DNA from 3 places in the Actinotalea sp. JY-7885 genome. Region 2 is predicted to be linked to each of the others. Evidence: predicted binding sites of a transcription regulator. Region 2 holds the regulator's gene; each other region holds the start of a gene.
What was found. Region 2 encodes LexA, which represses DNA repair genes until DNA is damaged. Its sites were predicted from a motif close to TCGAACANNTGTTCGA; they were not measured.
Positions count from the first base shown of each region.

Region 1: uvrA (excinuclease ABC subunit UvrA) is a predicted target of LexA. The motif match lies at 1,763-1,778, and genes of this name have one in related genera.
Region 3: recA (recombinase RecA) is a predicted target of LexA. The motif match lies at 1,754-1,769, and genes of this name have one in related genera.

Region 1 covers NZ_JACEXH010000001.1:75,938-79,211, reverse strand. The annotation lists gene IDM29_RS00360 (glycoside hydrolase family 15 protein) at 1-1,654, opposite strand, end outside; gene uvrA (excinuclease ABC subunit UvrA) at 1,808-3,274, shown strand, end outside.
Region 2 covers NZ_JACEXH010000123.1:6,747-10,020, forward strand. The annotation lists gene nrdR (transcriptional regulator NrdR) at 1-48, opposite strand, end outside; gene IDM29_RS11615 (LysM peptidoglycan-binding domain-containing protein) at 177-611, opposite strand; gene lexA (transcriptional repressor LexA) at 868-1,632, shown strand; gene IDM29_RS11625 (L-lactate dehydrogenase) at 1,640-2,629, opposite strand; partial or broken gene IDM29_RS11630 (ATP-dependent DNA helicase) at 2,711-3,274, opposite strand, start outside.
Region 3 covers NZ_JACEXH010000095.1:6,879-10,152, reverse strand. The annotation lists partial or broken gene IDM29_RS10175 (DEAD/DEAH box helicase) at 1-1,341, opposite strand, end outside; gene IDM29_RS10170 (DUF3046 domain-containing protein) at 1,425-1,649, shown strand; gene recA (recombinase RecA) at 1,976-3,016, shown strand; gene IDM29_RS10160 (regulatory protein RecX) at 3,127-3,274, shown strand, end outside.

The DNA of each region.
Region 1 (3,274 bases), on a different contig from region 2:
GCAGCCCGGTGAGCCGGTCCAGGACGCGGGTCGCCCCGTCGACGTCGCCGCAGCGCGCGAGCGCGTCGGCGAGCCAGAAGGAGCACGCGAGGAACGGGTGCTCGTCCCCCTCGAGCCCGTCGTCGGTCTCGCCCGGCAGGTAACGGTGCACGAGGCCCTCCTCGACCTCCAGCTCCGCGCGGATGGCCGCCAGGGTGCCGAGGAAGCGCTCGTCGTCGGGCGGAAGGAACCCCACCTGCACCATCTGCAGCAGCGCCGCGTCGGTGTTCGTGCCGCCGTAGTACTGCACGAACGTGCCCAGCTCGGCGTCGTAGCCGTGCTCGAGCACGTCGGCGTGGATCTCCTCGCGCACCCTGCGCCAGCGCTCGACCGGTCCCGTGAGGCCGTGCTCCTCGACCGCCCGCACGGCACGGTCGACGGCGGCCCACGCCATGATCTTCGAGTGGGTGAAGTGGCGTGGCTCGCCGCGGACCTCCCAGATCCCACGGTCCGCGTGGTGCCACGTCCGGGTGAGGTCGTCGACGAGCAGCCGCTGGAGCGCCCAGGTGTCGGGGGTGTCCTCGAGCCCGCACGACCGGGCGAGGTGCAGGGCGGTCATGACCTCGCCCAGCACGTCGAGCTGGATCTGGTCGACGGCGGCGTTCCCGACGCGCACGGGACGCGAGCCCGCGTAGCCGGGGAGGTGGTCGAGCTCGACCTCCGGCAGCTCGCGGCGGCCGTCGGTGCCGTACATCACCTGCAGGTCCGAGGCGTCGCCCGCGACCGCGCGGAGCAGCCAGTCGCGCCAGTCGGTGGCCTCGGCCCGGTAGCCGTGCTCGAGGAGCGCCTCCAGGGTCAGCGCGGCGTCGCGCAGCCACACGAAGCGGTAGTCCCAGTTGCGCTCGCCGCCGAAGTCCTCGGGCAGGGACGTCGTGGGCGCCGCGATGATGCCGCCGGTCCGGGCGTCCGTCAGCAGGCGCAGCACGAGCAGGGACCGCACGACCGCGTCGCGGTACGGGCCTTCGTAGTCCGACGCGCGCGCCCACTGCGCCCACCGGATGCGGGTCGCCTCGAGGCGTTCCCCGATGGGCAGCCGCGCCGGGACCGGGTCCCAGGAGGCGGTCCACGTGAGCCCGAACTCGAGGGGAGGGCCCTCGCCGAGCTCGAACACGTCCCGGTGCCGGTGGTCCTCGGCGCGCGGCAGGGGGTCGCCCCGGAGCAGGAGGGCGTCGGGGCCGGCGATCGCGCGGATCGCCGGGATCCCGTGCGGATCACGGACCCGGTTCACCCAGGGTTCGATCTTCCCGTAGCCGAAGCGCACCACCCACTCGTGCTCCACGGTGACGGTCCCGGAGAGCACCTGCAGGGTACGCACCAGGTCCGCCCGGTCGTCGGCGAGCGGCATGGCGTCGACCACCACAGCGGTGCCCGTGGGCGTCTCGTACGTCGTCTCCAGGACGAAGGAGTCGTCCTGGTACCGCCGGGTGATGCGGGTGGCGTCGCGGACCGTGAGGAGCCAGCGGCCGTGCTCGGGGGCGCCGAGGAGGGCCGCGAAGCACGCCTGCGAGTCGAAGTGCGGCAGGCACAGCCAGTCGACGGACCCGGTGCGCGAGACGAGGGCGGCGGTGCGGCCGTCGCCGAGCACGGCGTAGTCCGCGATCGGGGTCGGGACCACCGGCCTGCGAACGGGAGGGGGCGGGGGAGCGGGGGGTCGCGGCGTCGTCGTCACGCGGACCAGTCTCGCCGCGGGCCGTCCGGCACGCCACCGTGGGGACCCGTGGCTTCGAACGCCTGTACGCTCGGCGTCGACCCGACGTAGGATGATCCGGTGAACGACCGACTCCTCGTGCAGGGCGCGCGCGAGCACAACCTCCGCAACGTCGACCTCGACCTCCCCCGGGACAGCCTCATCGTCTTCACCGGTCTGTCCGGCTCCGGGAAGTCGTCGCTGGCCTTCGACACCATCTTCGCCGAGGGGCAGCGGCGCTACGTCGAGTCGCTCTCGGCGTACGCCCGCCAGTTCCTCGGCCAGATGGACAAGCCCGACGTCGACTTCATCGAGGGCCTGTCGCCGGCGGTGTCGATCGACCAGAAGTCGACCAACCGGAACCCGCGGTCGACGGTCGGCACCATCACCGAGGTCTACGACTACCTCCGCCTGCTCTTCGCGCGCGCCGGGACGCAGTTCTGCCCGGTGTGCGGCGAGCAGGTCAGCCGGCAGACGCCGCAGCAGATCGTCGACCGCCTGCTCGAGCTGCCCGAGGGCACGCGGTACCAGGTGCTCGCGCCGATGGTCCGCGGCCGCAAGGGCGAGTACGTCGACCTCTTCAAGGAGCTCCAGGCCAAGGGCTTCGCCCGGGCCCGGGTCGACGGCGAGGTCGTCCAGCTGACCTCCCCGCCCGCCCTGGAGAAGAAGCTCAAGCACACGATCGACGTCGTCGTCGACCGCCTGGTGGCGCGCGAGGGCGTGCAGCGGCGTCTCACCGACTCGGTCGAGACCGCCCTCAACCTCGCCGGCGGCCTCATGGTCGTCGAGCTGGTCGACGCGGAGGCGGACGACCCGAACCGGGAGCGACGCTTCTCGGAGCACCGCGCGTGCCCGAACGACCACGTGCTGACGCTCGAGGAGATCGAGCCCCGCACCTTCTCCTTCAACGCGCCGTACGGTGCGTGCCCCGAGTGCACCGGGATCGGCAGCCGCCTCGAGGTCGACCCGGACCTCGTCATCCCCGACGAGGACGCGACGCTCGCGGGCGGGGCCGTCGCACCGTGGAACCAGGGTTCCTCGGCGGAGTACTTCCAGCGTGTGCTCACCGCTCTCGCCGCGGACCTCGAGTTCTCGATGGACGTGCCGTGGCGTGCGCTGCCGCAGCGCGCGAAGGACGCGGTCCTCTACGGGCGCGACCACAAGGTCCACGTGAAGTACCGCAACCGGTGGGGTCGCGAGCGCCAGTACTCGACCGGCTTCGAGGGTGTCGTGACCTTCATCCAGCGGCGCCACGCGGAGACCGAGTCCGACTGGTCCAAGGACAAGTACGAGGCCTTCATGCGCGAGGTGCCGTGCCCGGTCTGCCACGGCACGCGGCTCAAGCCGGAGGTCCTGGCGGTGCGGGTCGGCGGTCGCTCGATCGCCGAGGTCTGCGCGATGCCGCTGCGCGAGGCGCGGGACTTCCTCGGGACCCTGGAGCTGGGGGAGCGCGAGCGCGCGATCGCCGTGCAGGTGCTCAAGGAGATCGACGCGCGCCTGGGCTTCCTCCTCGACGTCGGCCTCGACTACCTCGCGCTCGACCGCCCG
Region 2 (3,274 bases):
CGAGTCGACCACGCGGGAGTCGCTGTGCCGGCAGAACGGGCAGTGCATCGCGCCTCCACCTCCTCCGGCTGACCGCCACACCGTACCGTCGGCGGGCACCGCGCTGCGAACCGCGGTGGTCACGGACGCTGGGGGCCAGGGCGGCGGGATCAGCGCTGCGGAGTCAGGGCTGGGGATCAGGGCTGCGGCACGAGGATCTGCTGCCCGACCTGGAGCTCCGCACCGCCCAGCGCGTTGAGCTGGACGAGGTCGGCGACGACGTCGCGACGGTCCTGGCCCGGCGCCGCGACGCCCCCGGCGATCTCCCAGAGCGTCTCGCCCGGCGCGACGACGTGCGTGACCACGGGCTGGGCGGCCGCGGGAGAGTCCGCGCCGGCGGCCTGGGCCGAGAGCACGACGCCCGCCCCGGCGGCGGCCGCGACCAGCCAGACCGTCAGCCGGCCACGGCGCGTGAGGCGCAGGTGCCCGCCCTGGGCCCGCCCGTCGGCGGCCCGGACCTCCGGGACGCGCCGGGTCGTCGTGCGGCCGGCCGTCGTGCGTCCGGCCGTCGTGCGTGCGGCGGGCGTGCGGACGGACAGGACGGGCTCGTGGTCCCACATGATCGCCGTCATGGCGTCTCCCCTTCGTCGAGCGATTCGAACGCGTGTCCGTCGAACGGCTGTACGTCGAACGTCTGTACGATGTCTACCACGGGCCACCCACCGTGTCGAGACACGCTCGAACAGATGTTTGATCACGCGGCATCGCGCCCCTAAGGTGGAGGCACGACGAGAGACCATCACGAGGCACTGACACGACCCGTCGCAGGGCCGGTCGCCCGAGAAGACATCGCCCGAGAGACATCGCCCGAGAGACACGGAGGCCGTCATGGCGCCCAGGACCACACCCCCGTCGGGCACCGACCAGCAGCCGGGCGGTGACCTCGCGTCGGTGACCGCGCTGCCGGACGCCGCCGCGGGCGGCGACGGGCTCACGCCCCGCCAGCGCCTCGTGCTCGAGACGATCCGGTCGAGCGTCGAGCGGCGGGGCTACCCGCCGAGCATGCGGGAGATCGGCGAGGCGGTCGGGCTGACGAGCCCGTCCTCGGTCAAGCACCAGCTCACCGTGCTCGAGCGCAAGGGCTACCTGCGGCGCGACCCGCACCGTCCGCGCGCCATCGAGGTCGTGCAGCCCGACGACTCGCGGGCCATCAGCCGGCTCGGCGCCGACCGGGGCGGCGTGCCCGTCGACGAGACCGGCATGCACGACGCCGCCCCGGCGCCGTCGTACGTGCCGGTCGTGGGTCGCATCGCGGCCGGCGGCCCGATCCTCGCCGAGCAGGTCGTCGAGGACGTCTTCCCGCTGCCCCGCCAGCTCGTCGGCGAGGGAGAGCTGTTCCTGCTCAAGGTCGCGGGCGACTCGATGATCGAGGCCGCCATCTGCGACGGCGACTGGGTCGTGGTCCGGCGCCAGCCCGTGGCCGAGAACGGCGAGATCGTCGCGGCCATGATCGACGGCGAGGCGACCGTGAAGACGCTACGGCGTGCGGACGGCCACGTCTGGCTGCTGCCGCAGAACGCCGCCTACGAGCCGATCCCGGGCGACGACGCCGTCGTGCTCGGGCGCGTGGTGAGCGTGCTGCGGAGCCTGTGACCCCCGGTCAGAGCCCGAACTGCCGCGCGACGGCGCGGATCTGGTCGGCGGACCGGCGCAGCCCTGCCAGCTCCTCGTCGGACAGCGGGATCTCGAGCCGGGCGGCCACGCCGTCTCGGCCCACCACGGACGGGACCGACAGGCACACGTCGGAGATGCCGCGGTAGTCCTCCAGGAGCGAGGACACCGGGAGCACCCGGCGCTCGTCGCCCAGCACGGCCTCGATGATGCGTGAGCCCGCGAGGGCCACCGCGTAGTTGGTCGCGCCCTTGCCCGCGATGATCCGGTAGGCGGAGTTCACGACCTCCTCCGCGATCCGCTGGCGGTCCGCGGCCTCGAGCCGGCCGACGACCGTGCCGTTGGGCCCGGGCACGCCCGGCCACTCCATCAGGGGCACGGCGCCGATGGTCGCCGAGCTCCACAGCGGGATCTCGGAGTCGCCGTGCTCGCCCGCGATGTACGCGTGCACGTTCTGCACCGCGATGCCGGTGTGCTGCGCGAGCAGGTAGCGCAGCCGCGAGGAGTCGAGCACCGTGCCGGAGCCGAACATCTGGTTCGGCGGCAGGCCGGAGAACTTCAGCGCGGCGTACGTGACGATGTCGACCGGGTTCGTGACCATGACGTACACGGCGTCCGGCGCGACCGCGACCAGGTCCGGGAGCATCCCGCGCACGAGCCCGATCGTCGCCTCGGCGAGGTCCAGGCGGCTCTGCCCGGGCTTCTGCTTGGCGCCCGCGGTGACGACCACGACGTCGGCACCGGCGCAGACCTGGATGTCGTCGGACCCGACCACGTCGGCCATCGGCATGAACTGGATGCCGTGGCCGATGTCGAGCGCCTCGGCCTCGACCTTCGCCGTGTTGATGTCGTAGAGCGCCACGGAGCGCGCGGCCCCGCGCATGAGGGCCGCGTAGGCCATGGTCGAGCCGACCGATCCCGCGCCGACCACCGCGAGCTTGGTGGTGCGGCGCCCGGTCGGGGACGCGTCGAGCCCCATGTCGTCGTGCTCGTGCTCGACACGTCCTGCCACGTCCGCCATGAGCCGTCGCCTCTCGTTCGTCGGGTCGTGCCTGCCACCCTACGGGGCGGCGTCCGGCCCCCGGGTGATCGCCGGCCCGCCGGCCTGTGCGGCGAGCCGGGCCAGCGCCGCGCGCGCGACGCCGCCGTCGGTGGTCTGCCAGAAGGGCGGCATGGTCCGGGACAGGAACTGCCCGTAGCGCGCCGTCGCCAGCCGCGGGTCGAGCACTGCCACCACCCCGCGGTCGGCGTCGGTCCGCACGAGGCGCCCCGCGCCCTGCGCCAGCAGCAGGGCGGCGTGCGTCGCGGAGACCGCCATGAAGCCGTTGCCGCCGCCACGCTCGACCGCCTCGGTGCGCGCGGAGCGCACCGGGTCGTCCGGGCGCGGGAACGGGATGCGGTCGATCAGCACCAGGCGGCACGTCGGGCCCGGGACGTCGACCCCCTGCCAGAGCGAGAGGGTGCCGAACAGGCACGTCGCGTCGTCCTGCGTGAACCGCTCGACGAGCGTCGGCAGCTGGTCGTCGCCCTGGCACAGGACCGGGACGTCGAGGCGCTCGCGCATCGCCTCCGCGGCCGCCACCGCGGCCCGGCGCGAGGAGAACAGGCCGAGCGTCGCGCCGCC
Region 3 (3,274 bases), on a different contig from region 2:
GACGAGGTCGACGGCGCCCATGTCGATGCCGAGCTCGAGGGACGACGTCGCGACGACCGCCGGGAGGCGACCCTCCTTGAGCTCGGACTCGGTGCGCGTGCGCTCCGCACGGCTCATCGAGCCGTGGTGGGCGCGCGCGAGCACCGTGGCGGCGTCCGACGTGTCGACCCCGACGGCGGCGCCCGACTGCGCCTGCACGCTCGCGGGGGTCAGGCTGCCCGGATCGGGGAGGTCCTCGCCCTGCCGCTGGGCCCAGACCTCGTTCATGCGGGCGGTGAGGCGCTCCGCGCCGCGCCGGGAGTTGGTGAAGACGAGCGTCGAGCGGTGCGTGGCGACGAGGTCGACGACGCGCTCCTCGACGTGCGGCCAGATCGACGGTCGCGTGGGCGCCCCGGCGGCGCTGCCCGACAGGTCCGGCCCGTCGTCGCGTCCGTGCGCGGGTCCGCGTGAGCCGACCGCGCCGTCGGACGCACCCGCCGGGCGGGTCGCACCCCCGAGGTCCGTGAGGTCGGGGACCGGGACCACGACGTCGACCTCCACCCGCTTGGTCGACGGGGGCTGGACCACCGCGACCTCGCGGCCGCCGTCGGACGCGGTCCGGGCCCCGCGCAGGAAGCCGGCGACGGCCGCGACGGGGCTCACCGTGGCCGAGAGCCCGATCCGCTGCGCCGGGCGCGGCCCGTCGCCCCCGCGCTCGTCCAGGAGCGCGTCCAGCCGCTCCAGGCTCACCGCCAGGTGCGCCCCCCGCTTGGTGCCCGCCACGGCGTGGATCTCGTCGAGGATCACCGTGCCGACACCTCGCAGGCCCTCCCTGGCCGCGGACGTCAGGACCAGGAAGAGCGACTCGGGCGTCGTGATGAGGATGTCGGGCGGGCGCGTGCCGAAGGCCCGGCGCTCCGAGGGCGGCGTGTCGCCGGTCCGGATCCCGACCCGCACCTCGGGCACCTCCAGGCCCAGCCGCGTCGCGGCCTGCCGGATGCCGACCAGCGGCGAGCGGAGGTTGCGCTCGACGTCGGCCGCGAGGGCCTTGAGCGGCGACACGTACAGCACGCGGCAGCGGTCGACGGGGTCCTCGGGCGGCGGCTGCGTCAGGAGCCCGTCCAGGGCCCAGAGGAACGCGGCGAGCGTCTTGCCCGAGCCGGTCGGCGCCACCACCAGGGCGTGGTCGCCGCCCGCGACCGCGTCCCAGGCGCCCGCCTGGGCCGAGGTCGGCGCGTCGAACGCACCGGTGAACCACGCGCGCGTCGGCGCGGAGAAGCGCGCGAGCACCTCGGCCGGCCCGGGCGCGACGGTCACCGGTCCGCCGGGTCCGGCGACCGGCGTCCGTCCGATCGGGCTCATCGGGCCATTGTGGCGCGCGGGTCGGACACGGGCGCGGTCGGCCCGCGGCGACGAGCGGGCGCGCCCCGTGGCACCCTGGCTCCGTGCGCTACAGCGAGTTCTGGGAGCTGGTCGACGACGTGCTCGGCCCGCTGGGCCGCACCCTCACGCAGGACCAGGCGCTCGGTGGGCTGGGCGACCGCACGGCGGTGCAGGCGCTCGCGGACGGCGAGGACCCGCGCGCCGTCTGGCGGGCGCTGTGCGACGCGATGGACGTCCCCCAGGCCGACCGCTGGGGCAGCCTGACGCGCGGGTCCCGGCGCCGGTGAGCGTCGGCGAGCAGGAGCCGCTGATCAGCGCCCGAGGACTCGTCACGACGTTCGGCGACGTCACCACCGCCGCGGGGATCGACGCCCCGCGTGTCGCACCGTGATCGAACACCTGTTCGCTACACTCGTCCACAGGTGCGTACGGCGTCCGGTGCGTCCCCAGCCCCGGCGGCCCCGTCGCGGGGATGTCGGTGGCCGGGCGTAGCGTCACCAGCAGGTCGCCGACCACGGCGCACGACCGAGACGCATGACTCGAGACGCACGACCGACGCACAGCCGAACGCGGGTCCCCGGGTGGGGTTCCGCCCAGAACCCGAGGTGACACGATGGCAGCTCCCGCAGACCGCACGAAGGCCCTGGAGGCCGCGCTCGGCCAGATCGACCGCCAGTTCGGCAAGGGGTCGATCATGCGCCTGGGCGACGAGACCCGCGCTCCGATCGAGGTGATCCCCACCGGCTCGATCGCGCTGGACATCGCGCTCGGCATCGGCGGCCTGCCCCGCGGCCGCGTGGTGGAGATCTACGGCCCGGAGTCCTCCGGCAAGACGACCGTCGCCCTGCACGCCGTCGCGAACGCGCAGCGGGCCGGCGGGATCGCGGCCTTCATCGACGCCGAGCACGCGCTGGACCCCGAGTACGCCAAGAAGCTCGGGGTGGACACGGACGCGCTCCTGGTCTCGCAGCCCGACACGGGTGAGCAGGCCCTGGAGATCATGGACATGCTGATCCGCTCCGGCGCGATCGACATCGTCGTCATCGACTCCGTCGCGGCCCTCGTGCCCAAGGCGGAGATCGAGGGCGAGATGGGTGACAGCCACGTCGGCCTCCAGGCGCGCCTGATGTCCCAGGCGCTGCGCAAGATCACCGGCGCCCTGAGCGCGTCCGGCACCACGGCCATCTTCATCAACCAGCTCCGCGAGAAGATCGGCGTGTTCTTCGGTTCGCCCGAGACCACGACCGGTGGCAAGGCGCTGAAGTTCTACGCGTCGGTGCGCATGGACATCCGCCGCATCGAGACGCTCAAGGAGGGCACGGAGGCGGTCGGCAACCGGACGCGCGTCAAGGTCGTCAAGAACAAGGTCGCGCCGCCGTTCAAGCAGGCCGAGTTCGACATCCTCTACGGCATCGGGATCTCGCGCGAGGGTGGCCTGATCGACCTGGGCGTGGAGCACGGGTTCGTGCGCAAGTCAGGGTCGTGGTTCACGTACGACGGCGACCAGCTGGGCCAGGGCAAGGAGAACGCGCGCGGGTTCCTGCGTGACAACCCCGACCTGGCCGACGAGCTCGAGAAGAAGATCAAGGAGAAGCTCGGCATCGGCGCCCGGATCGACGCGCCGGCCGACCCGTCCAAGCAGGTCGACTTCTGACGGGGCCGACGGCGGGCCGGCGCCGGCCCCGCGGCCGGCCCGCCGACGAGCCCGGGGACCAGCCGACCGACAGCGCCGCCGCGCTGGACGCGGAGCCCGACCCGGAGTCCGTGGCGCGGGCGATCATCCTGCGTCAGCTGACGGGGGCGCCGCGCAGCAGGCGCCAGCTCGAGGACGCGCTCGCGCGCAAGGGCGTCGACGAGGCGCTCGCGTCGCGCCTGCTCGACCGCTTCACCGAGGTCGGGCTGGTGGACGACG